Regions from separate parts of the Paraglaciecola sp. 25GB23A genome, predicted to be linked through region 3. Evidence: predicted binding sites of a transcription regulator. Region 3 holds the regulator's gene; each other region holds the start of a gene.
The links. Region 3 encodes FNR, which switches genes on or off when oxygen is low (the NO sensors DNR and NnrR bind a similar motif). Its sites were predicted from a motif close to TTGATCTAGATCAA; they were not measured.
Positions count from the first base shown of each region.

Region 1: hemN (oxygen-independent coproporphyrinogen III oxidase) is a predicted target of FNR. The motif match lies at 2,897-2,910, and genes of this name have one in related genera.
Region 2: ABKW31_RS17530 (OmpW family outer membrane protein) is a predicted target of FNR. The motif match lies at 1,512-1,525, and genes of this name have one in related genera.
Region 4: ABKW31_RS07130 (universal stress protein) is a predicted target of FNR. The motif match lies at 4,542-4,555, and genes of this name have one in related genera.

Region 1 is NZ_JBDYKM010000002.1:55,653-63,581, forward strand. It holds gene ABKW31_RS05420 (ATP-binding protein) at 118-2,109, shown strand; gene ABKW31_RS05425 (hypothetical protein) at 2,357-2,656, opposite strand; gene hemN (oxygen-independent coproporphyrinogen III oxidase) at 2,969-4,333, shown strand; gene ABKW31_RS05435 (hypothetical protein) at 4,596-4,982, shown strand; gene ABKW31_RS05440 (hypothetical protein) at 5,073-5,483, shown strand; gene fumC (class II fumarate hydratase) at 5,686-7,086, shown strand; gene ABKW31_RS05450 (response regulator) at 7,129-7,929, opposite strand, start outside.
Region 2 is NZ_JBDYKM010000017.1:83,566-91,494, reverse strand. It holds gene aroE (shikimate dehydrogenase) at 1-628, opposite strand, end outside; gene ABKW31_RS17530 (OmpW family outer membrane protein) at 770-1,456, opposite strand; gene hemF (oxygen-dependent coproporphyrinogen oxidase) at 1,616-2,536, opposite strand; gene ABKW31_RS17520 (Sua5/YciO/YrdC/YwlC family protein) at 2,540-3,103, opposite strand; gene ABKW31_RS17515 (topoisomerase DNA-binding C4 zinc finger domain-containing protein) at 3,181-3,753, opposite strand; gene ABKW31_RS17510 (DUF494 family protein) at 3,788-4,264, opposite strand; gene dprA (DNA-processing protein DprA) at 4,266-5,396, opposite strand; gene ABKW31_RS17500 (LysM domain-containing protein) at 5,414-6,490, opposite strand; gene def (peptide deformylase) at 6,703-7,212, shown strand; gene fmt (methionyl-tRNA formyltransferase) at 7,221-7,929, shown strand, end outside.
Region 3 is NZ_JBDYKM010000001.1:993,000-1,000,928, reverse strand. It holds gene ABKW31_RS04285 (TonB-dependent receptor) at 1-1,324, opposite strand, end outside; gene ABKW31_RS04280 (MaoC family dehydratase) at 1,787-2,254, opposite strand; gene ABKW31_RS04275 (LysR family transcriptional regulator) at 2,398-3,300, shown strand; gene fnr (fumarate/nitrate reduction transcriptional regulator Fnr) at 3,407-4,159, shown strand; gene ABKW31_RS04265 (putative zinc-binding protein) at 4,276-4,650, shown strand; gene ABKW31_RS04260 (ABC transporter substrate-binding protein) at 4,940-6,028, shown strand; gene ABKW31_RS04255 (hypothetical protein) at 6,015-6,473, opposite strand; gene ABKW31_RS04250 (phosphoribosyltransferase family protein) at 6,600-7,172, opposite strand; gene ABKW31_RS04245 (phosphoribosyltransferase family protein) at 7,239-7,802, shown strand; gene ABKW31_RS04240 (sulfite exporter TauE/SafE family protein) at 7,926-7,929, opposite strand, start outside.
Region 4 is NZ_JBDYKM010000002.1:410,652-418,580, reverse strand. It holds gene ABKW31_RS07165 (F0F1 ATP synthase subunit gamma) at 1-54, shown strand, start outside; gene ABKW31_RS07160 (hypothetical protein) at 200-400, shown strand; gene ABKW31_RS07155 (carboxymuconolactone decarboxylase family protein) at 412-774, shown strand; gene ABKW31_RS07150 (hypothetical protein) at 863-1,297, opposite strand; gene ABKW31_RS07145 (hypothetical protein) at 1,502-2,017, shown strand; gene ABKW31_RS07140 (rhamnogalacturonan acetylesterase) at 2,183-2,980, shown strand; gene ABKW31_RS07135 (hypothetical protein) at 2,990-4,198, opposite strand; gene ABKW31_RS07130 (universal stress protein) at 4,622-5,533, shown strand; gene glgC (glucose-1-phosphate adenylyltransferase) at 5,580-6,890, opposite strand; gene ABKW31_RS07120 (universal stress protein) at 7,037-7,459, opposite strand; gene ABKW31_RS07115 (hypothetical protein) at 7,731-7,929, shown strand, end outside.

The DNA.
Region 1 (7,929 bases), on a different contig from region 3:
GCTTAGGCCTCTTTTTTAATGTCTGCAATATGCTTACAGCAAAGTTGTCCCTAATATACGTGCAACAATTCTTGTGTAATACTCAGCTCTCTATAATGAATGTAATCGGCTCCCACCATGATCAAGCAGTCGCCCAGTATTTTGCTATCGAGTACACAACAAGTAACAAGAATTGAGGAACTGGAACAAGCTCTTGCAGAGGCCAACAAACTAAACAAGCGCAACGAACACTATCATCAATTATTCGCCAACATGAACCATGAAGTCCATGTATGGCAGCTTGTTTATGATGAACATGGCAACATAAAAACATGGCGTTTACTTGATGCAAATAAACTGGCCTTAAATACGTGGAATAAGAAGTTAGACGATATTATTGGCCTAACAACGGATGAGATATTTGAAAGCAATGCAACTGAAACATTTTTACCCATAGTAGAGAAAATATTTTTAGAGCAAAGCAACTATGAGTGGGAGACTTATTTCGAAAGCACCCAACAATATTTACAAATGACAAGCATACCTTGTGGCGATTATTTCATTAGTACCGGTCTCGATATAACCGCTATTAAAAAGACACAACACGTATTACAAGATACCTTACTCAAGCTAAAAGAGGCTATTTCAGCGGGTAATATTGGCTTGTGGGATTGGGACTTGACCAGCAATATCGTTTTTTATTCACCTGAGTGGAAAAGACAATTGGGGTACGAGGATAGTGAAATCCTAAATGACTATAATGAATGGCGCAGTAGAGTTCATCCTGATGATATGGAGAGCTCACTAAAAAAAATAAATAGAACGCTAGAAGGGCATACAGACTCGCACGAAATTGAGTTTAGAATGCTGCATAAAGACGGCTCCTACAGGTGGATATTGTCTCACGTCTCAAGTCTAAGAAACGAGAGCGGTAAACCTATTCGAATGCTTGGCTCACACATCGACATCACTGAGCGCAAACGTATGGAAGAAACGGTGCTTCAGCAACAGAAAATGCAAGCACTGGGGACTCTGGCGGGTGGTATCGCTCACGATTTCAATAACCTATTGACACCGATGTTAGGATATTCCCAACTCATCAAACTCTTTTTAGCTGGTAATGAAAAACAGATCAAATATGTGAACCTAATCGAAGAGTCGGCTAAACGAGCAAAAGATCTAGTTGAAAAAATACTGATCATGAGCCGTAAGTCGATTGACAATCTTGAGGTGGTGAAGCTCGATAAATTAGTTGAGGAAGTGGTTACCCTGTTAGCTGTGTCAGCGAACAAAGAGGTTAGAATTAAACACCACATTAGCCTACCACTGCCTACAATCGCAGCGGATCCCTCGCAGATTTATCAAGTAGTATTAAACCTTTGCACCAACGCGATTCAAGCAATGCCTAACGGAGGTGAACTTAACATCACACTCTCTTCCACACTTAAACGCCTGAATAACGAGCATGATGCTGAGCCCCGCCATTATGTATGTTTATCAGTTATAGACAGTGGTAAAGGCTTTGATGGCAAAATTAAGGAAAGAATATTCGAACCCTTTTTTACCACCAAACTGCAAGGTGAGGAACGCGGTTCAGGCTTGGGTCTATCAATTGTAGCCAGCGTAATAAAACAACATAATGGATACATTGAGGTAGACAGTCAGCTAGGTAAGGGCACCGAATTTCGGGTTTACTTCCCCGTTGTGTTAGGTCGGTCTAAGAAAAGTGAAATCAAAGCTGAGCTAATTTTAAACTCGGGAACGAGTACCATATTATTTATCGATGATGAACAGTCGCTTTGTGAGTTAGGTGTGAGTTTGTTAGAAACCTTAGGTTATCGCGTTTTTGCCTTTCACAGCGCTAAACAGGCAATAGACTATTTTAATACCCATCATAACAGCATCAATTTGATCATTACGGATTATGCAATGCCTGAAATGAATGGACCGCTAGTGGTCGAAAAACTTAAGCAAATTGATCAGGATGTGCCGATTATTATGGTGACTGGCTTTACTAATATGGTCAATGAAGAGCACCGTTTGCAATGGGGATGTGATGCCATTATGAGCAAGCCTTATAATATAAATGAATTGAGTCAAATGATAGATAAACATGTGAAAGGCTTATAATGGTCTTAATGAGTAGATTTCAAATTTTTTGATTTAGTTTGACTCGGGGCATCTTGTTGGTGAACCTTTATTGATAAGGGGGATGCGCAGAAGTTTCGACATGCAAAGTGAGCTTAAAAATATGTATGGTACCTTTAGCAATATTTAAGCAATATTTAGCCCAAAACTTAAGTTAAAAACAACAGAATTAAGCTCACCTATTTATTCTGAATTAGACCAGTGATTATCATGGTTTAAAAAGCACATATTATTGCAAATATGCAGGCATCCAAAGTTGATTAATCAGGGTTGCGCCTGCCTTGATTTTAGTGGCTTGTTCAGTAGTGGAAACTAATAGTTCGCCGCTAAAATTATTTTCACAATCAGTAGGTGATAGATAAGGAATGTGCCGGGTTTTGTCGACATGGCTTTCAGTTGCTGCGGTTCTATTTGGTTCAAATTGCTCATGGTCAATCACCACTGGATGTTCCTGCGAGTCAGCCATTTGACCTATTTCAATTAGGGTTAAGCTAAAAAATATCAACCAAAATACGGATTTATTTGACATGGGAAAGTCCTTCTATGTAAGTAGTGGCGTTACTCGCCAATTTATACACATCATGTTTGCAAACCTTAGGCCATAATTAATTATCAACTATTTCAATGGCTTAGCTAATGCCATGGTGTGAGTTAATCAGGTTTAAACTATTAGTTGGTTAATTTACTCATATTTTAGTGTAGTTCTACTGTTTTGGATTCACCAATTATTGCGACTGCGGCTGCTTTACAGAACATAAAGCAGCAAAACTTGAGCTTGATCAAAGTCTGAAGTCTCACTTACGTCAAAATAGCCGCATTTAAACTAGGATGATGTAAAAAGATGTTAGACTTAACCGAAAATGCACTATTGAAAAAGTACAATACCCACGCTCCACGCTATACCTCGTACCCAACAGCACTAACATTTACTGATAAATTTTCTCGTAAGCAATTTGTTAACGCCGTGCAGCTTTCCAAGAGCCGTTTTCTGTCTTTATATATTCATATCCCGTTTTGTCATAGCCTTTGTTATTACTGCGGATGCAATAAAATTGTTAGCCGTCATCAGCATAAAGCTGATATTTATCTGGATTATCTTGAAAAAGAAATAGCGGGGCAGGTGAGCTTATTTCGACATTATACTGTGAGCCAGGTTCATTTAGGCGGCGGCACCCCCAGTTTCTTAAATGAAACACAAATCTTACGTTTAATGAATATGTTAAGTACCCATTTTACAATTGCTGATGATGCTGCAATGAGTATCGAGATTGATCCTAGAAAAATGCAACTCGACTATGTGAATATGCTGAAACAGCAGGGGTTTAACCGCCTTAGCATTGGTGTGCAAGATACCGATGAAAAAGTTCAGTTAGCCATCAATAGGGCACAAGATACTCAATTTGTGGCAGACTTAGTTGAGCGAGCACAGCAGTTGGGTTTTAGCTCGGTTAATTTAGATCTTATTTATGGTTTACCGTGGCAAGATGAAGCTACGTTTAGCAAAACCTTATCTGACATAATGTTAATGAAACCCGAACGTATTTCATTGTTTAGTTATGCACACATGCCGTCTCGATTTGCTGCCCAGCGTAAGATTTTAGATCATTGGTTACCCAATACAGACTTAAAAGCTGCATTGTTGCGCCAAGCTATAGAAACACTCACCCAAAACGGATATGTGTTTATTGGTATGGATCACTTTGCCTTGCCAAAAGATGAACTCAGTAAAGCCTGTAGCGCTGGTCAATTACATCGTAACTTCCAAGGTTATACTACCCAAGGTGATTGCGACTTGCTCGGCTTAGGTTTGTCGAGTATTAGCTCAATCAACAATACCTTCAGTCAGAATAAAAAAGATTTGATGGGCTATTATGCCAGCTTAGATGAAGAAGTAAGCCCACTAGAAAAGGGGGTGATACTGACTAATGATGATCAGATCCGTGCTCTAGTTATCAAAGAATTAATGTGTAACGGCAAAGTGACGCAAGCACGTGTCGAACAGCAATATAATATTTGCTTTAAAGACTATTTTGCCCAGGAGTTGAACGAACTAGCGTTGTTGGAACAAGATGGCCTAGTGACTCTTGGCCACGAGATTATTCAAGTAACAAGTCAAGGGCGATTATTGGTCAGGCATATAGCCAGTGTATTTGATGCCTATTTACCAAGCGAAACACACAATACACGCATGTCCCAAGTCGTTTAGCAATACAAACAAGGACGACGAGTCGGAAATTACGAGTCCCGGACCTCGTGTCCCGGACCTCGAGTCCCGGACCTCATCAATCAACAAGACTTGCTGTGGTATGAGGGGGAAGAAAACCGCTTGTATAAGCAGGGCAAGTTGAGGGATTTCCACTATACTTCAGTCGAAAAACTATCACGGTGTTAGATGTGTTAGCTCAGTGGGAACTTTCGATATACAGACCACAGAGACTAAAGCACCCATCAATATTGAGGCAAGAAACATGCGTATAGCGAAAGAAGACATTGACGTAAAGATGGAGATTCCTGGTGCAGTAATTCGTCAGCAAACAGACTTTGGTGATGCCACAGGTTTAGGCAAGATCAGTGGTGAGTACTTTAGCCTTTCGGCAGGGGTTGATACTAGCCCTTTATTTCAAGGCTTGGAGGGAGATTTATGTCAGTGTCCACATTGGGGCTATGTTTTAAGTGGCCAACTCACCACCACAGATGCAAAGGGCGTACAAGAAACAGTCAACATGAATGATCTCTTTTATTGGCCCCCCGGACACAATGTGAAGGTCACAGCAGATGCAGAACTTGTGATGTTTAGCCCCCAACAGCAGCACAGTCATGTTATCGCTCATATGCTAGACAAAGTGACTGGTTAACAGAGGGCGGGCTGTATTCTGCCACTATCGATAATTGACCTCGCCGCCGGTGCGGCGGCTATTATTAGAGGTATTAAAAAGTGAATTCACATGGATAAAATATTATTGATAGTTGGCGTGTCGATTTTTGGCTTACTTGGCACGATACATTTGCTCTACACGTTTTTTACTACAAAGTTACATCCCTATGATCCTAAGGTAGTTGAGGTCATGAAAGGCACTTCACTGCGACTCACCCAAGAAACAACTATCTGGCGAGCTTGGCTCGGGTTTAATGCGAGTCATAGTATGGGTGCTATGCTGTTTGCAGCTATTTACCTTCCTCTTATTATTTTCCACTTCGAAGTGATCAGGGACTCGTTATGGTTCTCTGTTCTCCCCGTTATCGTTGCTATTTCATACTTAATTTTAGCCAAAAAATATTGGTTTAAAATACCGCTGTTTGGGATCCTCATTTCTTTGTTGTGTTTTATTACCTCCGCTTGGTTAATTAACCTATAAGGTGCTTGTTATCTTTTGGCAGTCAACTTTTAATGCTGATAGTTTGTGTGACTACTGTGCCCGTATTAGAGGTATTTGTTCACCGATTAGCATTGGTCACAGAGCAGTGTTTGGATAATCGCAACTAATTGTCATGAGTTTCATTTAACAGATGTGCTAGTGTTTCCTTGTGTCAATTAGTCAATCAACAGGGGAGGATATTATGGAATATAGGCTCGAATTTGATACTTTAGGTGAAGTGCGCGTTCCTGCTAACGTTTATTGGGGAGCCCAAACAGAGCGCAGTCGCAATAATTTTCGAATTGGCCCCTCGGCCAGTATGCCCATTGAGCTTATTTATGCCTTCGCTCAGTTAAAAAAAGCTGCAGCCCAAACGAATGCAAGTTTGGGAGTATTATCTGCACAAAAAGCCCACTGGATTACCCTAGTGTGTGACGAAATTCTAGCGGGTAAACATGACGATCAGTTTCCTTTGGTGATTTGGCAAACCGGTAGTGGTACCCAAACCAATATGAATATTAATGAGGTTATTGCCAATCGGGCACATGTGCTTGACGGTGGGAGCCTGAGCGATGCCGACAAGTTGCTTAATCCTAACGATGACGTCAATAAAAGTCAGAGTAGTAATGATACCTTTCCGACAGCCATGCATATGGCTGCTTACCATCTTACTGCTACGGTGACTCTGCCTGGGGTGATGGCCCTGCGTGATACTTTGGCAAAAAAATCTGCGGCCTTCAATGACATTGTTAAAACAGGTAGGACACATTTTATGGATGCCACACCTTTAACCTTGGGACAAGAATTTAGTGGCTATGTGCGGCAATTGGATAACGGCATACGCGCTGTTAATCATGCTTTAGAGGTGGTGGCTGAAGTAGCATTGGGCGCCACAGCAGTGGGCACGGGCTTAAATACGCCAAAGAGCTATGCTGCAGCGGTGGCGGCTAAAATAGCGAATTTGACTGGCTTGCCTTTTGTTAGCGCTATTAATAAGTTTGAAGCTATCGCATCTCATGATGCATTGGTCGAGCTAAGTAGTTCCTTTCGTCGTTTAGCAGTTAGTTTAATGAAAATTGCCAATGATATTCGCATGCTCGGCAGTGGCCCACGCTGCGGGCTTGGTGAGCTACTGCTGCCTGAAAACGAACCTGGTTCAAGCATTATGCCTGGTAAAGTTAATCCCACTCAAGTTGAGGCTTTGACTATGGTCGCGGCGCAGGTGATGGGTAATGATGTAACCGTTGGCATTGCAGGCAGTTCGGGGCAGTTTGAACTCAACGTTTTTAAGCCGGTGATTGCCGCCAGTGTGCTGCAAAGTGCGCGTTTGATTGGTGATGCTTGTCAAAGTTTTAATCAGCATTGTGTGCAAGGCATAGAACCTAACTTACCGGTGATACAAGCTCATCTAAACAATTCGTTAATGTTGGTCACCAGTCTTAACCCACATATCGGTTACGCTAAGGCCGCTGAAATCGCCAAAGAAGCCTATAAAAAAGGTGTGACATTAAAAACCGCCGCTATGAACTTAGGTTATGTAAGTGCTGAAGACTTCGATCGTTGGGTAGTTCCTGCCAATATGGTAGGTAACACGTCAAACTAGCCCTGGCCTATTATTGCCTATTTTGACCTACCTCAAGCTAAGTTAATTGTTTATCTTGAGTTGCTTTCGAATACAGCTGAGTAAGGCGACCTTATCAATCGGCTTGGCGATAAGGTCTACCATACCTGCTTGTATGCAACGTTCTCTGTCTTCGGCAAATGCGTTGGCAGTTAATGCTACGATGGGCTGAGTAAAGTTTAACTCGGTTCGCAGTTTAATGGTGGCACTAATGCCATCCATAACAGGCATTTGCATATCCATTAATATTAAATCGAATTTTTCAAAAATACAGGCATTAACCGCTTTTTGACCATCACTCGCAACAGAGACTTGATACCCACTGGTCTGTAAAATGGTTTTGACTACTTCGGCATTGATCTCATTGTCTTCAACAACCAAAATATGATGATGACTGCTTAATTCGGTGTTTTCAGCATCAACGCGATGGTGCAGATTTTGTAGTTCTCGCAGGTCACTTTCAAGTTCTTGTCGGTGGATTGGTTTAGCGTGCGTACGCCAAATCAGACTGCGGATTTTATCATTACAATCTAAATGCTCAATCACCGCCGAAATTAAAATAATATGGGGCAAGGGGGTAATGTCGCGCTCTATCAATTTTTCTATCAGCTCCACGCCATCAATATTTGGCATAGAGAGATCGAGAATAAGTACGTCGAATTGGTTGATATTACTGTTTAAAAACGAGTTAGCGTCGCTGAAGGTCGTGGTATAAAACCCTTTTGAGGTCGTCAAGTGAGACAAATAATCTCTACTGGTTTGCAAGTCATCTACAATGGCACAATGAAGTTTCACTTGAGGTGCAAAGTTCTCGCTGTTTGTATG
Region 2 (7,929 bases), on a different contig from region 3:
TTGCTGCTGCAATCACCGACGGTTCAACTGCGGGTAACTCAGCGGTTAAACTAGCGGAGGTAGAATTTATGATTAGGTCAAAAGAGGAGCCAGCAGAATTCAATTCGTTAAAACCACAAGCTGTTAAGTTGTCGCTTGGAATAAGTGATGCGAGTAAAGTTGCTTTAGAAGGCGTTCGGTTAGCCACCATCAGAAGAGCGGGTTGCTGAGCCATCAAGGGTTGTAAAACTCCTCGCGCTGCACCACCTGCGCCTAAGATAAGGATCCGTTTGTTTTTGAGTGGAATTGATAAGCGCAGTAAATCCTGAACGAGACCTGGTCCGTCGGTGTTATCACCAAAGATACTGCCGTCTGCACATTTTTTCAGGGTATTGACCGCCCCAGAAATAGTGGCCCTGTCAGATCGATTACTAGCAAACTCAAAAGCTGCCAGTTTAAAGGGTGCGGTTATATTGGCGCCCTTTCCACCATCGGCAAAAAACTGAATAATAGCAGAGTCGAAGCCATTAATTGCCGGTTCTACTCTTGTATATTCGAGGCTTTGTTTGGTTTGAGTGGCAAACAAACTATGAATTAGTGGAGATTTACTTTGACTAATTGGTTTACCAAAAACGGCGTAGTGATCCATGAGTGTCTTGTGAAGTCTTTGCTGTAAATAGCAAGGTTAACTGATTTATGGAGAAGACTAAACTAGCTCAGCAAAGAAACGAAGGGAGATTTTCAACATTATGGCGTATAACTACACCACAATGTGAAAACAGTTATTTATCTAAAATTTATAACCCAACATCGCTGAAACAACCCAAGGATTAATATCAACGTCGACCTTGCCTGTTGTTGCAAGCACGTCAAAATTTGCTTGAGTATCGATATCGATGTAGCGCACAGAGGCGTTAAGCAACCAATTATCTTGCAGCTGGTAGTCAAATCCCGCTTGCAAGGCCAAACCAAAGGAGTTATCTAATTTCACATTAGCAAAAGATTGGGCTTGCCTGTCTGCTGTGAATTTTTCATCAAAGAACACCGTATAATTAAGACCAGCACCGATGTATGGCTGCATAGCAGTATTGGTATTAAAGTAATACAACACACTGACTGTAGGCGGCAACTGCTTAGCATTGGCTAGCTTACCATCTCCCAGTCCTAGCGCATTATCTGTGGTATCAGTTAACTTGATATCGTGAGAAAACGGCGTTGCAGCCAATACTTCAATGGCCAAACTTGAATCAAACATGTAAACAAAATTTAAGCCTAATTGGGTATTATTATTGACTTGAGCCGCCATACCCACATTACCCACTCCCTCAACAACAACACTACCACTGTCGTCGTTAGGAATAACAGTGGTCAAGCCACCTCGAACGATTATATCTCCAGACTCATGGGCCCATGCTCCACCAGCAGTAACAAGGCCAGCTACTAATATGGTTTTTATAACACTATTTAATTTTTTCATTTTTCCACTCCGTTAAGTTAATAACGATAGTGTAAAGTGATCAAAGAGCAATACCTTGATCTGGCTCAAGTTCTGTTGCCTATGGTGGAAATATATACACATTAAAAGAAACATTATCTTTAGCTTTCAAACAGGCTCTGACTGATTTAAACCAGCGGCTTATTCAACCCAAGTACGAGGATGCAGATATTCTTTATACAATATTTCTTCTTGGCTACCGACTTCTGGCTGATAGTCGTATTCCCATCTCGCCAAAGGTGGCATAGACATCAAAATTGACTCGGTGCGTCCGCCACTTTGTAAACCAAATAAGGTGCCGCGATCATAAACAAGATTAAATTCTACATAACGCCCTCGGCGGTATAATTGAAAATCTCGTTCTGCTGGCGTAAATGACAATCCTTTGCGTTTCTCAACAATCGGAATATAAGCATCAAGAAAACCGTCACCTACTGCTTGCATAAATTTGAATGAGCGCTCAAATCCCCATTCATTAAGGTCATCAAAAAACAAGCCACCTACGCCACGAGTTTCATTGCGGTGCTTTAAATAAAAGTAATCGTCGCACCACTTTTTATACGTCGGATAGACCTCGGTGCCGAAAGGTTCACACAGCTTATGTGCCACTGTATGCCAATGCACAACATCTTCTTCTATAGGATAAAACGGTGTGAGGTCAAAACCACCACCGAACCACCAAACAGGTTCCTCACCTTCTTTTTCAGCAATGAAAAATCTCACATTTGCATGTGATGTAGGTATTTTAGGGTTGTGAGGATGAATGACCAATGAAACCCCAACCGCTTGAAAACTGCGACCCGCTAGTTCTGGGCGAGCGGCTGTTGCGGAGGGCGGTAACATACCACCAAAAACATGGGAAAAATTCACTCCACCCTGCTCAATAACAGCACCACCAGTAAGCACGCGGGTGCGGCCGCCACCACCTTGCTCACGTTGCCAATTGTCTTCTTTGAACTCGCCCTTTCCATCGGCTAACTCAAGAGTTTGGCAAATATTGTCCTGTAACTTTAACAAATACCGTTTTACTTTTTCTAATTCAATTATTGGTTTATCGCTCATTATTTAATTGTCTCTTATTACCTTGCCACTGATACCGTGACGGATCATGCTAGGTAATAAAGACTCACCTAGTTCACCTGAAATTAATATTACCTGATTGCCAAACTGCGCCAGGACCTCTTGAGTAGTTTTTGCTGCTGGCATACCGGACAGATTCGCACTGGTTGATACCAATGGTTTTTGAAATAGCTCACATAATGCTTTTACTACTGGATGATTTGAGACCCGCACCGCAATTAAATCTGACCCGCCAGTTAGCCAATGGGGTGCGAGAATTGAAGCGGGTAAAAGCCAAGTATGAGGCCCAGGCCAACTGGAAAAAACATCAATCCGAATTTTTTCTGTTATGGCTCTATCATCTACATAAGGCAAGATTTGCCCATAATTAGCAGCGACTAATATCAAACCTTTTGACAATGGCCGTTTTTTTAAAGCGAGCAAACGCATAACCGCGACTTCATTATCTGGGTCACAACCAAGACCAAACACAGCTTCTGTCGGGTAAGCAAAGATATGCCCTTGTGAAAACTGTTTTTGCAGTGACTGTGGGTCGTGAGTTTCTAACATGAATTAAGCTAACTAGAAATTAATGAGCAAAAGTGTAAAGCACTGCTCTCACTCAATAAAGCAAATTATCAATAGTATTATTTATCTTGCTTGTATCCACATAAACGCTGAGGACATTGTAATACCATGCCATGAGCCGATTTTTTCTCGATCATTATTGGCCATTCGCATGCAGGACAGGCCATTTCTATTGGTTGAAAGTTGACGACATATTTACATTTTGGATAGTTATCACAAGGATAGAATTGTTTGCCAAATTTATTGGCGCGCTTAATTAGATGACCGGATTTGCAACTGGGGCAACTTACTTTGATTTCATCTTCTTTGCTATGCGACTCAGTAGATGACTCAATATAGGTACATACAGGGAAATTACTGCAGCCAATAAAAAGGCCGAAGCGCCCTTTTTTAATCACTAAATTGGCACTGCAGTCGGGGCAAGAAGAGCCTTCTATGACTTTAACGTCTGCAGTTTCGTACTCATGCAATGGTTTAGAAAAATCACATTGGGGATATTGGCTACAACCAATAAAAGCGCCGGACTTTCCGTGTTTAATATTCAGTGTAGATTGACACTTGGGACACGAGCCTGTGACTTGTTGCAAAGCGTGTTCATTGGCTTTAAACAATGAGTGATCGATTTTAGACACTAACAATCACTCATTGAAATGTTCACAGTTGAAATTAGTGTAAAGGGCCTTCCGGCTCTTCAAACAGCAAGTCTTCCATTTGTGCATAAGCATTTTCTTTTCCGGGTACGTTAAATAACACCATTAATACTACCCATTTCATGTCCTCAAGGCAGAATTCTTTTGAATCGATTTCCATTACTCGATCGATAACCATTTCACGAGTAGAAGAATCGAGAACATTAATTTGCTCTAAAAACATCAAGAAGCCACGACATTCAACATCAAGACGCATTTCTTCGTCATGGGTATAAATGCGGGTGGAATAAGTTGCCGTGCCCTTAACTAGATAGGGATTGATATCCGTTTCTTGTAAAGCAGCTAACTTTTCTAACCAAGACAGAGCCTTGTAAATTTCATCGTGGTGAAAACCCGCGCGGATAAGTTCATCGGTAAGCTCATCTTGGTCGACACGAATTTCAGTTTCACTGTGAATGAAGTTTTCAAATAGATACATGAGGATATCGAACATATTATTTTTCCCCCAATTTGATGTAGCCGCCAGAAACAGCAACCACTAAACCACGCAACTCATATTCTAATAATTGTGACATAACCTCTGACGCTGGCATGCCGCTGCGCTCGACCACTATATCTAGCGGTGTGGCTTCAAAATCTACACTATCTAACAAACGCTCTGTTGCCAAGCTTTGAGTGCATTTTTTTTGTATTTTATTTTCATTTGTAACATTAGTGTTAAATTCAAGATGACTAAACTCCTCATTGATATCGGCAAACTCGGTCACTAACTTTGCTCCCTGTTGAATTAAATAATGACAACCCTTCGACAATGGGTTGTTTATATTCCCAGGAATAGCAAAAACGTCTCGATTTTGTTCAGTCGCATAACGAGCAGTGATCAGTGACCCACTTTTTAGAGCTGCTTCTACCACCAAAGTTCCCAACGATAAGCCACTTATAATGCGATTGCGCCTCGGAAAATTTTCTGGCCTTGCAGGGGTTAAAGGAGCAAATTCAGATACTATTACGCCACCTGCTGCCAAAATATTTTCTGCTAGTTGTTGATGCCGCTTAGGATAAACAGTATCAATGCCAGTACCTAATACTGCGATGGTAATAGCCTTTGCTGCTAATGCTCCTTGGTGAGAAAAGCCATCTATCCCTAGTGCAAGCCCGCTGGTAATAGTCCATCCAGCCAAGCCTAATTGTTGTGCAAATAACTTAGCGTTAGCTTTACCATTCAAACTAGGATTGCGACTTCCCACCATGGCAATTTGTAAGTTTGATAGTTTTTGTGGATCTCCATAGCCGAATAACAATAAGGGGGGGCTAGAAATCTCTTTTAACAGGGCAGGATAACGTGGGTCTTCATAATGCAAAATGAAGCTATTTTTGTTACACCCAAGCCAATCTAAACTACGCTGAATGCCCTTTTGGTCAGGATGTTGAATACATTCAACTTGCTTGGAGTTTAGACCTGCTTGCAGTAACTCGCCCTGTCCCATACACAGCAGATCATGTGCTTGGCAAGCCAACTTTTGGCTTAGTTTAGTTAAGCTTGCTACACCAAATCTGGGGATAGAAGATAGGTGTAGCCATTTAATAAGTGTTTCTTGATAGGGTATTTCAACATCCTGTCGCATACATGTTCCTTCATCAATCAAGGTCTCGCAACAATTGCTCCTCTACTTATTACTTTAGATGACCGTGTGATAAGTGCATAACTTGCCTTCTCAAAAACTTTAAAAACAACTATCTCGCCAATTTTCAATGCGGGCTGAATAATATCACTGTCTAGTATGAAGGCATTGGCTAAAGGATTGTTTTCACCTTTATATTTAGGCGTAACATCATCAATAATGTTAGGGCCTTGAGCATAAATACCCATAACCATTCCAGCGGATACTTGATCACTGCCCAAATCCACAATAACCACGTTGTATTTACCTAGAAGTCGATGTTGTTCCAAATCGTCAATGATAAAACCGCGCTGATCTGTCGCCCCACTCAAGGTAATACTAGTAGGCTCGTTATCTTCTTGGGGAACTAAACGGTCGCCTCGTTGCACTTCGTAGTTAGCATCTTCTATTTTAATTAATCTCTGATTGTCTAAATCAGCATCTACTGCTTCAGCATTAGCAACATGCCTGACCTGCAAGCCAATGAAGTTACCTGCCATATCGTAAATTTCGTTCTGTTTGTGCAATACGTTAAACTTTGTCTGATATGAACGTGAGGCTTTACTCAAGGCGATATTATTACTGGCAAAAAGCACTGAACCCTCTTGGTTTCCCAAAATATAGGGATGACGGTCGTACTCTACTTGCTGCATTATTTGGTCGTTTTCTATAAATGGTCTAATTGTCGACCACGGCAATGCGGGAATGGGTTCGGCCAGTTTGACTGATTTAGTGCCTTCTGGAGATATTTTTATTTCCGCTTTAGCTGGCTGACGAACAAGGTCAATAACAGTATCGCCTTGCTCATTCTTTCGCAAACTGAGTTCATCGCCAGGATAAATTAGGTGGGGATTTTTAATATAAGTATTGGTACGCCATAACTCTGGCCACAGCCAAGGTTTATCTAAATACATTTTGGAAATATCCCATAGGGTATCGCCTTTTTGCACGACGTATTTTTGTGGTGCATCCTGTTTAATATTAATGACATCGGCCCAACATAATGTAGGGAGTAGCATTAACACCGTAAAAAATCTCAGTAACTTTTTGCTCATCATTGTTTAAGCCTTGCCGCTTGCACTATTATGTTTTGGATCCATTTAGGCTAGAATAGCCCAAAGTAGCCGTTGTTAAATAGTCAATTCTATTTGCACGTATAGTTAACAATACATGCTTTGCAGGTATTTGATCCATATTTTACGTAAAATATGGATAGTTATTGAAACATGTTCCGCAAATAATAGGCGGACCCTTAATAGATGAAAGCACTATGGCGATATTAGAAGTATTACGTTTCCCAGATGAACGCTTGCGCACCGTTGCAAGTCCAGTAAAAAAAGTAGACAAAACAATCCTTAAATTGATAGACGACATGTTAGAAACCATGTTGGATGAAAAAGGAATTGGTTTGGCTGCTACCCAAGTTGACATCCATCAGCAGGTTGTGGTGATTGATGTGTCTGAAAAGCAAGATGAGCCTTTAATTTTAATTAATCCGATCATTACTCACAAAGATGGTGTCACCATTAGTGAAGAAGGTTGCTTATCTGTGCCAAATAACTACGCAAAAGTTGAACGAGCTGAAAACATTACCGTTAAAGCCTTAAATAAGGGCGGTAAAGAATTTAGTTTGGATACAAGTGGTTTATTAGCTATTTGCATTCAGCATGAGCTTGACCACCTTAAAGGTAAGTTATTTGTTGATTACCTTTCTCCGCTAAAACGCCAACGCATTAAAACTAAACTAGAAAAAGAAGCACGTTTAGAAGCAAGAGGCTAAGAGCTGCATTGAATACTCCGTTAAAAATTGTATTTGCTGGTACACCAGAATTTGCCGCCATTCATCTCCAGGCTTTAATCAATTCACACCATGAGATAATTGCCGTATACAGTCAACCAGATAGACCTGCGGGAAGAGGCAATAAACTGCAAGCCAGTGCAGTAAAACAATTAGCGCAAATCCATAACATTCCAGTATTTCAGCCTGAATCATTAAAAGATAGTCAAGCGCAAGACCAACTGAGTGCGCTTAACGCAGACATTATGATTGTGGTCGCCTATGGCTTGCTTTTGCCAACTAAGGTATTAAACACGCCTAAATTGGGTTGTTTAAATGTGCACGGTTCTTTGTTGCCTCGTTGGCGCGGAGCGGCGCCTATTCAGCGAGCCATTTGGGCGGGAGACCAAGAAACGGGTATCACCATTATGCAAATGGATGAAGGTTTAGATACTGGCCCTATGTTGCTCAAAAGTAGAGTTGCCATAGAAGCAAAAGAAACCAGTGAGTCGCTGTATCATAAGTTATCGTTGAATGGCCCCCAAGCCTTATTAGATTGCTTAGCGCAGATTCACCAGCTACCACAGGAAATTCAAGACAACAAATTGGCCAACTACGCCAAAAAGCTCAGTAAAGAAGAAGCGAAAATAGATTGGCATACGGATGCTGAGCAACTAGAAAGAAACTGCAGAGCATTTAATCCGTGGCCTATCAGTTATT
Region 3 (7,929 bases):
CGGTTAAAGGATTACAATCAGACCCACCAAGACCATTTAAGGCTAGATTAAACTCGGTGTTTAGTACATCTGGCACCTTGAACATAAAATCGTTCACACCAGTGGTATAACTTACTTCCCAGAAACCATTATCTAACTCACCTTGCAGCATAGTACTGAATCTAAAAGTGTCTGATTCAGTGTTAGCAGCATCACCTTGAAAACCGTTCCCCTCAGCACGACCAAAAAAGGCCATGGGTAAACCAAGAAAATTTTCTGGATGGTTAGCCGGTACGACGGGCGACGTTAAAATGGGGAAACTTGGCGCTCCGCCCCGCTCGGCTCTGTTGCGAGCAAAGCTCACTTCAGTTGTCCAAGTCACATCATCACTTAAATCGTAGTCTGCTTTAACATAAGCATTAACTCGGGTTTCATCTGCAACGTAAGAATAATATGGACCAAAGTCGAATCCACATAAGCCTATTTCTAAACCACCGGGTAAAGTCCCTGCGGGGGCTCTTCTGTCTAGGGTTCCACCAAAGGCTTCACAACCTGGATCAACAACAGGAATATTGCCAAACGCGGGCACAAAATACGAACCGGGGTTACCTAATGCACTGGTATCATCTTTTGGACGACTTAAGCGACGGTCAGAAATGAATAAGGGTGAGCGGTTGGTATAGCTAATGGCGGCAAGCACACTGCTATTTTCACTAGTAGCGCCCCACAAGCCTTGTAGCAAATATTCTTTGTTATTACCGTGGGCACCGTCTTGGTAATCAGCGGTTATTTTAGCACCATTGTAATCTTGCTTGGTAATAAAGTTAACCACGCCTGCTACCGCATCTGAACCGTATAGTGCTGATGCACCATCTTTGACCACTTCCATACGACCGATTGCTATCATCGGCACTAATGAACTGGTATCAACAAAGTTTAGACCGTCATTGGTTGGTTGAGCGTTGACCACTTGTCGTTTGTTATTGAGTAGGACTAGCGTTGAAGCAACGCCTAAGCCTCTTAAATTTATATTTGACGTTCCTGCCGTTGCATTCTGCGTAAATGCATCAGGATTGTTTTGTGCACCAGTATTAATGGTTAAGGTTTGGGTGATATCACTTATATTCTTTGCACCGATAGAGTCTATTGCCACTGCATCTATCACTGCTAAGGGTGATGGTGATTCAAAATTTTCACTGCGACGTACAAAACTGCCCGTCACCATGATCAATTCAACTTCGCTTTCTTTCACTGCTTGTTCTTGAGCTAAGGCGCCAGTTTGCGCAGTGAGTAACTGCGTGGCAATCGCTGCTGAAAGCAGACTTAACTTTGTTTTTAGTTTCATGATGTGTCCCAATACGTGAGTTATCAGATATTAAAAGTGTCATTCCGTAACATAACCGCAGCTCGCTAATGATAAGTTGGTAAGCTTAGTAACTCTTTTAACTCTAATAATATTGTTATGTCATTGAGTTATAACGCCAACTATCTGTTTGATAGCTGGTCATCCTCACATTGATAGTAGGCGGCCATTGGCTCGATGTAAATAAATTGTTATTGATATGTGAACATCAATTCTAACAATGGTCAGACCACTCAGCCCTAAAACTCAATAAGCACACTTATATAAGACAATATCTTTCACTTTTAATCACTTAAATAGTTTTGCAGGATAAAATGGTGACGGCCAATTACCCCAGTAAACGAAGATTTTGCGTAAAAATCTCGTTTATATCTATCAGCAAAATTAATTATAAATTTTGTTTTGTATCCTCATCAATCAACCTTTCTTTGAAACTAATAAGTTTTACTGCTTTTCAGCCAATGTTGCACCGACTAACAACATTAAAAACGTACCTTTCATCGCAGGTTTATTTTTACCTTCAATCTGTGCTTCGGTATCAAAATAAAACAAACAACCAGAATTTTTTTGCACAACGTGACTCAAGGTTGATATAAACCGTATTTGCTCATTAACCCGAACAGGTTCAAGAAAGCGTATTTTATCTACACCATAATTCAAAATTGTTTTGTACTGTGGGTCGGCCGCAAACATATGGTAAAAAGCAGAGGGCATCAAGGTAACGGTGAGATAACCATGGGCAATTGTGGCTTTAAATGGGCTTTCCTTAGCGCAGCGCTCTGGATCAACATGGATCCATTGATGGTCACCCGTGGCTTGGGCAAATAAATCAATATCCTTTTGAGTGATTTTTATCCAATCACTGGCAGGTAGTTGTTCGTTCAAATTCAATTCAAGCAACGTTTTTAGCATGGTTGTTATCCTTTTAGCTCATTTCATTCAAAGTTTAGCAAACCGCAAACTATCAATAAAATGAATGTTCTGTATATTGATATATTGATTTAACTAATAATATAAAGGTAATATCCTTACCATAAATAGTTGAGGTACCTTACATGAACTTAAACCGAATCGACTTAAATTTGTTTGCGGTGTTTGACGCAATTTACACGGCAGGCAGTCTAACTAGAGCCGCAGATGTGCTGTGTATTACGCAACCAGCAGTCAGTAATTCTCTAGCGAGATTGCGTGATATGTTAAATGATCCCTTGTTTGTGCGCACCGGACATAGCATGACACCCACGCCAGTGGCACAAAATATTATTGGCCCAGCCAGAGAAGCTTTGGGCTTATTGCGCAAAAGTGTTCAACAGAGCCATATTTTTGACCCGAGTAAAGCGGAAAAAACTTTTCACTTTGCTGCCCGAGATTTACTTGAAGTCAGTATTATGCCAAGACTAACGGCATTATTACAAAAAAGTGCACCCAATATTTCACTAACTAATTACGATTTAGAGCGCAATAATGTTGTATCAGCCATGGCCAGCGGCCATCTTGATTTTTATGCCGATGCCTCATCTTTTAGCGATCCACATTTGTGCAAACAAAAAATTGCCCAAGACAGACTTGTGGTAGTAGCTCGTAAAAATCACCCTGATTTAGCGCAGGGTATGAATATGGAGACCTTCTTGCGTCTTGGCCATATCAATATTTCACATCGTCGCAGTGGTGCAGGCCCTATTGATGTAGCAATTGATAAACTTGGGGCAAAACGTCATGTGGTTTTGCGTAGTCAGCACTTTTTGACGGTTCCCAGCACTATAGTAAAAACTGACCTTATTTCTTGTCTGCCTTATCATTTAGCTAAACACTACGATATTTCGCTTTATGAATTACCCTTTGATCTGCCTCCCCTTGAGTACTTCTTATATTGGCATGTGAGTGCTGACTTAGACTATGCTCACATGTGGATGCGTGAACAAATTGCTCAAGTTGCAACAGCCTTGCACCCCAATTAAAATCGAGAGATGACTTGGTTCGACCGCAATCCACTTTATTTGTATCTGTTGCACGTAGTATGATGTAGTTTCAAAGTGCGAAAAACCAAGGGTGTTAAAAATACTAATGGAATCGAATTCAATAATTGCACAAACACATACCAAACAATGTACCCATGACCAAAAATTGAGTTGTGGAAATTGTCGCCTCAATACGATTTGTATGCCTGTGAGTTTGCACGTCGATGATATTGACCAACTCAATAAAATTATTCAGCGAGGCCGACCTTTAAATAAAGGTGAATATTTGTATCGAGCCAACGATACATTTACATCTGTATATGCCATCCGTTCTGGTGCAGTTAAGGCCCTGACTATCAGTGACAATGGTGACGAGCAAGTGACCGGCTTTTACTTACCTGGAGAAGTAGTGGGTTTAGATGGTTTAGCCAATAATAATTACACTAATTCGGTTATTGCTCTAGAAACCTCTTCGATTTGCGAAATTCCCTTTGGTCGACTTGAAGAGCTCAGTGTGCAGTTGCCCAAATTGCAACGCCATTTTTTACAGTTGATGAGTCGTGAAATCACCCACGAACAGCAGATTATTAGTTTGTTAGGCAAAGCCAGTGCTGAAGCCCGTATTGCTTCTCTACTTCTGAGTATTTCAACCCGCAATAGTAGTCGCAAATTATCGGCAACCGCATTTTTACTGCCTATGTCGCGCACTGATATTGGCAACTATTTAGGACTTACCATTGAAACTGTAAGCCGAACGTTTGCCCGCTTGCAGAAAACCGATGTGATTGCAGTAGATAAAAAAGAAGTGCTCATTAAAGATGTTCTAGGATTGCAACAACTGGCTAAAGGGGCCGAGTAGTCCTCACCACCATAAACTCAAATATTGATACACATCAAGATCACTTGTCGACTGAGCTAGTATGCTAATGCCAATATTATAAAGGCAAGTTTGCCCTTGGCATTAGAAGGTATTCAATGAATGAGCATCTCACCACTTCACTCCCAGTAATATTTACCTGTCTAAAAAATTGTGAAAACGCGCAGTTTGCCAATGACTTATCTAAGGTAATGGATATTGAAGGAATAGCCCAAGGTTACACTATTATTGAGCTTGCTCAATCAGACGCAATGCTTTCATCCCTGCAGTGCAGCAGTAAACAATGTATGGCGATTGATGGTTGCCAATTACAATGTGCTAAAAATGCCTTATCCCAACTCAACATTTGCCCTACTTGGCATATTGTTCTGACCGACTTTAGCGATAATTTAAGCCATAACTCCCCATTTAATTACGCACAGATGGCCCATGTATTAAAAACTATTCAAACTTTATTAACTTCAGCCAATTAAAGTCTTTACCATAAAGCTTGAGCAATACCCTGCTTGCCAGTTTATTTAAAATAATCTAGATTTTATCTTATTATCTTGTTTTAAAGCTAATTTTATCCAGCTCAATAATATAAGGCTCAACAAATTCGTCTGATGTGCCAATCTAACGCTTGCAGCGCCGAGCTATATAAGAAAATGTGAGACTAGTGTGATTTAACATTTTGGTGGCATGATTAGAAGGTGGTTCATAGCCAAACTTTCAACTATGATGCACTGCAGTATCTATTTAAAACTAAGTGAATTAATGCCCATGAGTTGTCGACTAAATATACAGGTTTTTAGTTCTCTATTGCTGTTGGCTTTTTCAAACTTAGCATTTGCTATAAACATAAGCTTGATCATACCTGACAATAAAGGCCCGGCTTTTTGGGCTCTGGTTCATCATATTAGCGCCGCAGCAGCTGAGCGAGTTGATGTTAATTTAGAGGTCATATATGGTGGAGAAAATCGTTATTCAGTGCGCAGTATTATCGAAGAAATTACTGCGCGTAAAAATAAACCAGACTATCTTATTTTTAGACCCTTTTATGGCAATGCAACAATAGTATTTGACAAAGTTGAGGCAAGTGGCATTCACTTTGTCACTTTAGAACAAGCTTTCTCAGGAGACGAGGCGAAACAATTACAACGGCCACAACAAAAATATAAATATTGGATTGGTGAGGTTAGTTATGACAACGCTTCCGGTGGTCAACTATTACTGGATGCTCTGCTTGGTGAGTTAAAGATTCAACAGCCTACACTTAAGCCCTCTATCACAGCTATTGGTGGGGACTTTGATAATCTATCCCAAACCAGAGAGTATGCATTAACCCAACTGCAACACAATAGAGATCCTAGATTCAATCAAGTTTTCCCCAGCCATTGGAATCCAAATAGCCTAAAAGAGAATATGGGCTTGATTCTTGAGCGTTACCCCGCTACCAGTATTTTTTGGTGCGCAGGTGACCAATTAGCCATTGAAACATTAAAACAATACCGTCAGCTTTCTGATAAGCCGATAATGATAGGAGGTTTCGATTGGCTTCCGGAAGCACTTACCAAAATAAAACAAGGTGAACTTAGTGCCTCAGTGGGCGGACACTTTTTGATGGGCGCTATTGCGATTATTAAAATAGTTGATTTTCAAAACGGTGTTGACCGTTTTTCAACCCACCCAGAATCCTATCAATTTGAGTTAATTACTCGACAAAATGTCGATACTTATCTGGATTTTTTAAAGAAAAATAACTGGAACCATGTTGCATTTGAGCAGTTTTCAACCAGTAAAACAGAAGGAACGCCTCTCCCCTTAACTGTAAACAACATCATAAAGTTTGCCCAGTTCAAGTCGCAATAAAAAAGTATTTGACCTTATTATCTACCTCGATTTGCTCAGCAAAACCCTCGTTAAGGCAGGCGTATTCCAACTCAAACTGATAAAGAGCCTCACGGTCGTATGGGGGAATAACACCATCGACAGCCAGATCATAAAAATAAGACACGGCTCTTACTGCTTGAATATTATTCTCATCTAATGCTTGAGAAATCATTTTTTTCGTTAATCGCCACCAAGTATCATCCTCTGGCGGTGGCATAAACTGGCCTAAAATAACAAGGACTTGTTTGCTTGTCAGCTGCTCGCTGCCGGCCAATTCTGTTAAGCAATCATCTGCAGTATGCAAGGAAGAGGCAATAGAATTCGCCCAGTTAACAACCTCGGGTACAGACCCAATTCCAAGTGCCAATTTATGGCTATAGGCCGTTGCTTGGCTGGCATAATTAGTTGATTTTATGACCTTCATATCTCGATAAACTGACATCACTTTATGGTTTTTATATTACGCAAAAAAGCAGAAAAAACATAATTCTCTGTCAATAAGTTATAGGGATTGTAGGTTTCAACGCCTAATAGACGCTCACAGTGAGCTTCAACTTACTGTTGGTAAGTGAGCTTTGAGTATTTCGTATAGTTCAGGACGGTGCATTTTGATCTCAGCAACGGTGAGACCTTCTAAAGAGTGTGGATATTTTAACCACGCCGCTGTTTCATGAACGTAGTAGTCTGGTTCAAAATCGACTTCGCGGCGGCTAGGTTTATAAAATGGGATCGCAATACGCACATCTGTGGGCATATTCAATCGGGTCGCAGCGCGCAGCTGCTCTAAAACAGCAGCAATAGAACGACCGGTATCAAAGACGTCATCGACAATAAGCAGTTTGTCATGATCTTGCACGTTTTTGACCAAATAATTGAGATCATGCACCTTTACCACTCTAGATTGCTGATCAATACCAGCGGCGTATGACGATGTTCTGATCGCGATGTTATCGGTTTCAATACCGTGATAACTTAAATACTCTTGGACGGCAATGCCAATCGGTGCACCACCCCGCCAGAGCGCAATGATGAAAGTCGGTTTAAAACCACTGGCAAGAACCATTTGCGCCAGTTTGAAAGAGTCGACTAACAGTTGTTCGCCAGAAAGGTACGTTTTTTCCATTATATTAACCATGTATAATCGCTACCAACATCATACTGAGATGAACTGCATTCTTATAGGTAAACGATGAAAAAAATATTTTTAGATGAAGATACTTTGATCCAAGACGCATTTCGTCTTGGCGTGAAAATTTTTGAATCGGGGTTTCGCCCTACGTTTATTGTAGGCTTATGGAGAGGCGGAAGTTCAGTGGGTATTTATGTTCAGGAATGCTTGCAAACATTGGGAATTGACACCGATCATATTTCTATTCGAACTTCCTATAGTGGTCTGCCGAGCTACCAATCAATGGTGAACGCCCCTGAGACCATTCGTGTACACGGCACTCAGTACCTGATTGAAAATTTAAATGCAGACGATTCACTACTGATTGTTGATGACGTGTTTAGTACTGGTCTCAGTATCGAGGCGACAATAGTTCGACTGCGCAAACACTTGAAAAAGAACTTACCAAAAGATATTCGAATCGCCACGCTTTACCAACGTAAGGATTACAAACGTGCTGATTTAGCCTTAAATTACTTTCTTCATGAAACCGACAGTTGGCTAGTGTTTCCTTATGAACTAAAGGGCTTAAGCGCAAAAGAAATTGAAGTGTATAAGCCCTATTTACGCGACTTGATGAGTTAACTGTTGCCATTATTATTATGAGTGCTGCGATGCCATTAATACCACAGTGCTAATAATGTCGACTTATTGATTAATATAACACAGTAAATCTTTAACTAAAGTCCATGCCTGCTCAGTCAATATTTAA
Region 4 (7,929 bases), on a different contig from region 3:
TCAGATTTAGTCGGTGGATTTGAAGCCCTTTCGACTAAAGCTGATTTATGTTAAGCCCTCTTCTGGGCCTTGCTTTGCTGACCAACCTTTAAAGTGAATAAATGACTTTAATGCGTCACTTTTTTGATCTGCATCAAAATGCAACTCCTACAACTCATTAATAATAAGCACTCTAAGTGATCCGCTTAAGGAGTGAATAATGAATATTAAACAAATTAGTGCCATAGCCAAAGACTTAGGCATCAGCCCCAAGAAGCACAATAAAAGTCAGTTGATTCATCTTATTCAGCAGGCAGAAGGTAACTTTCCCTGTTATGCCACGCCAAGCGCTGGTGAGTGCGACCAAGTGAATTGTCTATGGCGCCAAGACTGTTTGAAAACGACGGTGACCAAACATTAAAAGGATAAAACATGCAAAATCCAAGTCACATTAGTACTTATCAAAAGTTACGTACTCTCAGTGCGCAGTTAATTGCAGAAATTCCCGATACCATGGCAGGGTTTGGGGAGTTGCATGCTAATGCGGTGAGCAAAGGCGCACTGGATACTAAAACTAAAGAATTAATGGCTCTCAGTATTGCTATTGCCGTGCATTGCAATGGTTGCATTGCTTTTCATGTGCATGATGCTTTAAAAGCCGGTGCAAGTCGTCAGGAAATAGTTGAAACCATCGGTGTGGCTATCTTAATGGGCGGTGGCCCAGCAATGGTCTATGGCTGCGAAGCATTAGAAGCCTTGGAGCAGTTTGAAAAAAACCAAGACCTACCACTGTAAGCGGCATAAAAGTAACAAATGATTTTTGCCTCTTTGAAAAAAGAAGCAATGACACACGAAAAAAACCGCTTTTACTCATGACTATCTATTAGTTTAGCCGTTGGTACCATAGCGACACGTCACTGCCATGGGTAAACAAGTCATCTGAACAGCTCAGCCTATGCAAATTAGTGTAATTAACATGCACTTTACAATAATAAGTCGTCTCAGAAGAATTGAGCTTTACTTCTAATTGTTCTATTTTGTCTGGACCACAGGCAACATATTGTGCAGTACCTTGAAAAGCCAAATCCTCTTTTTTGCCTGACACATCTAAGCTTATCGCTCTTTCATCACCAATAAATTTTACCCACCCAGTATAAGCGCGGCCACTGTTCTGACTACTCCCCACTATCAGATAATTACCATGGAGGTAAGCGACCTTGTGCGCATCCGCTTCTAATAATGGCTGACACGTTGCAGGTGTAACCACACTAGAGGCAGCATTCAACCATGCTGATATAAGAATTAAGGTCGTAAACATACGTTCGTCTCACTTAGCTTAGCAAATTAATGCAGAAAACTGTTAACGGAAAAACCTTAGTCCTCATCTTAGCGTGTTTCAGCATAATTATTAAAATTTAGTAACATAAGATTCCTATTCTTAGCTATTAAAACGGGGCAAACTTTCTGGAAATTCTATGTTGTTAATTCAATTCATTGCCTTTTAAAACGCTAAGGACTTACCGTGAACCGATTAATGTGTTTATTTTTCAGTATTTTTGTCGCATCCTCATTTGCTAGCAATTATCAACAAGCGCCCGCAGATATAAGTCAAAAATCACAAACGATTTTTAGCAAAATACACCAAACGAATACCTTAGTCACCCAAGTTAAAACCCTAGTGAGTTATGATCCTGAGTTAAATATTGTCCAGCAATTTTCGGTTACGACCGCTATTGTCCTGCAAAGCACAATAACTAAGTCTAGAGGTTCTGTGAACCATAATGGCTCAAATCAGCCTTTGGATTTAAATGGTGACAGCGCAGAAGCTTATTTTCGTGCCTTGCCTCGTGATCAGCTTTTTCCTTTAGACGAACAGAAAACCGACGATGCTAGCGATTCCACTTATTCGCCAGTCAGTGAGGTTAATCAATTAAGTTGGCAAAAACCACTGGCAACAACAGTACAGACTGACAATCAGAATAATTTATTATTAGCACCCAGTTCTTTTGCCAAAAAACCAGTCCAAGTCATGTTTTAAGGTGCCGCGTAACCTTTCTTTTCTTGTAAATTGTTGCGTATCTATATGATTAAATTGATTATTCCTATTTTATTATTCAAATAAGAACCAAAAAATAACATTTATCTTTTGTTAGCCTTTTTTGCGTTAGTATCGCCTATTATTCCAGCTAATAGGTGATGTTCCATGCCACACTCATGTATGTCATATTGTCGCAATATCAATTTATTTTTACTTATTGTGAGTATTTTTATCTGTAGCTCTAATGCCGAAGAAAATTCGGCCCCGCAAATTTTGATGGCAGGTGATTCAACTATGGCCATTAAAGATCCGAAGGACTACCCAGAAACTGGCTGGGGAATGCCCTTTGCTAGTTTTTTTGCCGCGGACATCAAAATCTATAATTTTGCCAAAAATGGACGCAGTACTCGCACTTTTAGAGAAGAAGGTTTGTGGCAACAACTTATGAATATATGCCAGCCTAATGACATCGTATTTATTCAATTTGGCCACAATGACGAATCACCGAGCAAAGTCGACCGCTACACCACGCCAGAGCAATATGAGTACAATCTTAAACAGTACGTCGCTGATGTTCGTGCTAAGCATGCACAGCCGATATTACTGTCACCGGTCACGCGGCGCTATTTTGATAAACAGGGCCGCATTAAAGCCACCCATCCTTATGCGGAGATTGTAGCTGAGGTGGCAAAAAGTATGGCAGTTATCTATATCGATATGGATAAGATTAGCCGAGAGTATTTTAGCGCCCTGGGTGATGAGGGGTCGGCTATTCGCTATATGCATATTAAGCCAGATATCCATCCTAACTATCCCCATGGCGTGCGCGACGATACTCACTTTAACGAACTAGGTGCACGAGAAGTCGCACAACTAGTATTAGCAGAGTTAAAAAACCTAAACCATGTATTGGTCAGCCAGTTACAATCTGTTGATCCTAAACATTTAAGTTTGAGCTACTAATATCGAGTATTACTGCTTTTTATTAGTCGAATCCAATTGAACCCGGCGCAATATCATTGCTAACTGTTGTTTAACACTGTCTGTTAAGTCTTCATTTTGATAAATAAAGTGGCAGTATTTATTCACCAATGGCATCTGTTTATTGTTGCTCAGCAAGGACCAAACTGCAGATTGATATGTCGCATCTAAGTAGGCATCTCGCTTGAGTTCATCATTTAACTCGAGTTTGTCTTGTTTAATTTTATCAAGCGTCCCTTTGTACTTAACTAATGCCAAAGCACTAACAATTTTTTTGATAGGCTCATATCTACCTGTAGCTAAAAATTCTGACCACAACATATCAAGTTGCAATGGATGACTTATGTCGTCGCTTAATGCAGGAAAAGATATGTTTTGCACTTGTTGGCTAAAGTCAAAGAAAGTATCACTTTGCCCATAACTAGAAAGCTGATTTTCGCCAACAAAGTGATCGATTAATATAAATCGCTTTTGTTCCTCTAAAGAAAAACTATCAAACCTCTTAGCTATATTGTTGAGTAAATAAGGATTATCTGCAAACACACGACTAAAAAAACTTAATATATTCAGATGCTTAGTTATCCAATCTGGATCTGGCTGTATCATGCTGTGCAAAGCGGCTATGGTTTTTTGGGGACTCAGTTCTTGGTAATAATTCATCATCCAGACATTCGCTGCATCTACGTCTGCAAAATGAAACTCGACGCTAAAGGGTAATAGATTAATTGGCGTGGTTGAGGTAAAGGTTGTACCAGAGACATTGTCATAGGCCTTAACTTTTATGTGGTAAGTGCCGAAAGGATAGTCGTCAGTAAACATAACGCGCATTATTTGTTGATTTAGTAACAAGACGTCTGCATTTGCAGCTTGTCCCTGATAACCAACGATACCCTGGCCTTTATCTTCTGTAGGTTTACCTTGAGGATCGAAAATCTGCACATCATAAGTCAGGTTAATGTCATTGCGACTATCAATTGCATAGCCACTAAATAACACAAAGATGCTAATTAGCTGATTTTGTGCAACTTCCTCAGCTTGACGCAAATTAGGCCCGCTGTTGGCGGGAATTTTATACCAAGGATCTAAGTCAATATCCATCAATGAAGGCAGTGTTAATGTCTCAAACTTGGGTACTTGTGCTCTAGCCTCAGCACTAAAAATAACAACAATAACAACTAGAATAAACGCTTTCTTCAACATACTAATTTCCCTTTAATGTGTTTTTAACACGACTTTTTACCATAAATACTTAAAGATCATTAACAATTCAATGCGCCTTAATATAGATGGGGGCTGGATGTAATCCCTTCTTGTATTAAGTTAGAAGTCCACTTAATTTCGTTTAAAAGCCTATTTTAACTGTTGTTCAGCTAAGCGAATACACTTTATTACCCACAGAGAAAATCGACTTCAAAAGCTTCATGCCATTGATTTTATTTAATTATAATTTTGTTATGCACAGTTGTTTCAAATGGTTTCATGCCCGTTTTACTTTGCCTAGCTTGTTTCATTGCGTTTCACTTGTGGTTTTGTTAATAGCTTGTTGATCTACATCAAAGGATGTTTATCTAAGCGATGCTAGCCTAATTACTGGAAATTCTTAACCATGACAGAGGCCTGACAATGAAAATGCCTGAACACATTTTGGTGGTAATAAGTGGAAACCGAAAAAAACATGAAGCCTTAGAGCGTGCATTAAAGTTTGCTGAATATAATGATATTCATATCCATTTATTTAACGCTATATATGAACCCGTTTTAGAGTTGACTGATGTGTTGTCCACTGAACATCGTGAACAAATGAAAGAGCAACACTTAGCTGACCGTAGGCTATATATGAATACCTTAGCTGAAGAAATTTCGAGCCAAGGCATTGCTTGTTCGGTAAGAGTTGAGTGGCATCCTCATTTACATGAAATTATTGAAAAGGTTGTTAAAGATTTGCAGCCTGATTTAGTGATAAAACGTATTAGCGCTGAATCAATGAGTATTAATCCATTTGCCCTGCCCATTGACCGCCACTTGATTCGGTATTGCAAAGCCCCACTATTATTGGTTAATCAATCTGAGTTCTCAGACTCCCCTATTTTAGCAGCAGTAGATATTTTGACATCTGACACTGATCATATGAGTTTGAATAAAGACATTCTCGAATCTGCCAAATTATTTTCTCATCTTTATTTAGCGCCGCTATATGTAGTTAATGCCTTTATTACCCATACAGTAAGCGCTGGTATCGATTTTCCCATGTTAGATATGGAGCAATTAAATCGAAACACCGAGAGCTATCATCGAGAAAAACTCAGCGAATTACTTGAAAAGAATCACGTTGAAACCACTCCTAAGCAACTGCATGCTGTACCCGGTGTGCCAGAAGTCGCAATCCCGCAGGTGGTTAAACAATTTAATTGTCAGTTGGTGATCATGGGAAGTGTAGGTCGAAAAGGTTTATCGGGTGCTCTTTTGGGTAATACTGCTGAGGCGGTACTAGCCGAACTGAATTGTGAAGTACTCTGCTTAAAACCCCACCATTGATCACCTGTTTATGATAAACGGCTAATCAAAACAGATTAGCCGTTTTTTATGTTTGTAAAAGAGCCTCAACTTTGCTTGTTTCTGTTGCTTGCGATCTGCTTTCTAATGCCTGCAACATAGAAGGTGTTACTAATACAATACCGTCTTGACTAATGCGAAATCCTCTAGCGATGTCATCGGCTTGGTTTATACCGATTTGCATTCCACTAGGAATTTTGCAAGCGCTGTCGATAATGGCACGCTTTATTTTTACATTCCGACCAATATCCACTTTTGGTAAAACAACTGATTCTTCTACCTGACTATATGAATGCACATGGACGTCAGAAAATAGCAGGGATTTGTTAATAGACGCCCCCGAAATAATACAGCCCCCTGATACAGTAGAATCTACTGCGTACCCTTTGCGGTCAGGATCATTAAATATAAATTTAGCGGGCGGAGACTGTTTTTGATGGGTCCAAATAGGCCAATGCTCATCATAAATATTCAGCTGAGGAGTAATATTGATTAGATCCATATTGGCTTTGTAAAATGAATCTAAAGTACCGACATCGCGCCAATATGGTTGCTGGTGGTTTTCAATATCTCGAAAGCGAAAGGCTAATACTTTATTGTGGTCGATTGAAGCAGGAATGATATCTTTGCCAAAGTCGTGTTCAGATTTTAGATTCTGTGCGTCTTTAAGTAATTGCTGAATTAAAAACTCGGTATTAAATACATAGTTTCCCATTGATGCCAGGGTGTATCCTGGACGGTCATCTAAAACGCAGGGGTTTGAAGGTTTTTCGTGGAAGTTGATGATGCGGTTTTGTTTATCAACACACATGACGCCAAATGTCCCAGCAGCGTCTTCGACCGGAACTTCAATACACGAAACTGTCATATCGGCACCACTTTCGGCGTGTTGCGCTAACATGTCAGCATAATCCATTTTGTAAACGTGGTCGCCAGACAACACTAATACGTACTTGGGACCGTGCTCTCGTATAAATTCAATATTCTGAAATAAAGCATTGGCTGTACCCTCATACCAACATTCAGAATGTTGTTGAGAAGCCGGTAATAACTCGACAAATTCACCCAAATCTCGATTCATATGACCCCACCCTCGAGCCAAATGTCTAATAAGTGAATGGGCTTTGTATTGGGTCATTACCCCAATTTGTTTAATACCTGAATTAACACAGTTTGACAGTGGAAAATCGATTACTCGGAATTTACCGCCAAAATGCAGGGCGGGTTTAGCTTGAGACTGAGTGAGCTCAAACAAACGACTGCCCTTACCTCCTGCCAAAATGAGCGCCAGCGTATTGCGTGTGAGCTGACTAACATAACGTGTGCTTGATGTAATCATGATGAACCCTCCGATGACTTTAGAAAACTTGCCTAATGATCATCAATTAGTAACCTTTCATAAGCACTCTGTTCATTCAACTACAACCGACTAAGCCTCGAATGGAGAGTCTATTTTTTAGTTTCTCATAGGATAATTAAGAGTTATTACACTTTTACGGCAAGCACATCACATTTCACGCCGTGCAAAACACCATTGGCGGTAGAGCCTAAAAGTAATTTTAATCCACTGCGGCCATGGGTACCGATGACAATTAAATCAGCCTTTATATCATTCGCCGTGTTGTGAATTTCATCAGCAGGATTACCTACCGGGCTGAAAATCTGTGTTTCGGGAATTTTAAATTTATCAGCAAGCTCTTTAAGTTTTGCCTTACTTTGTAAACATAAATCATTAAAAAAGTCACCCTCGTAAGCCATACCAAAGGGTTGGTAGTTAACCATGGGCACAGTGACATAGACGATATTAATATGTTTACTTGAACTGGCAATCTGTAGTGCTTTTTCTAGCACGGGGTGGCTTTCAGCATATATATCTAGAGCCACTAAAATCTTTGTGTAATTACTCATTTCATTCCTCTCTATCTTGGGTATTTTGACCTGTATTTGTCTATTTGAGTTTAGCCTAATTAATACACCTCAATGATATTAGTTAGCTTATAAGTAAAAAGTTGTTGATCCAAATCAACAACTTCACAACAGGCCTGACAATATTGAACTAAAAAATTAGCTAACAGCAAATTTTACAGGTTAAATTTTAAGGCAAAAAACTTTTGTAAGTTGAGTATAAAGGTAATAAAATCCTTGCAGCGAATAACATCAGGGAATCAATAGCTAGTACATGGATGCTTTAAATAATACTCATTCCCCTACTTTATTGATGTTGCCCGGCTTAGATGGCAGTGGAATTCTTTTTAAACCACTAATCGATCTGTTACCCCTAACAATTAGAACAAAAATTGCCGTTATCCCCACGATATTGTTAAGCGGTCATAAGCAAATTGCCAAACAGATACTAGCTAACTTGCCTGATGGGAAAT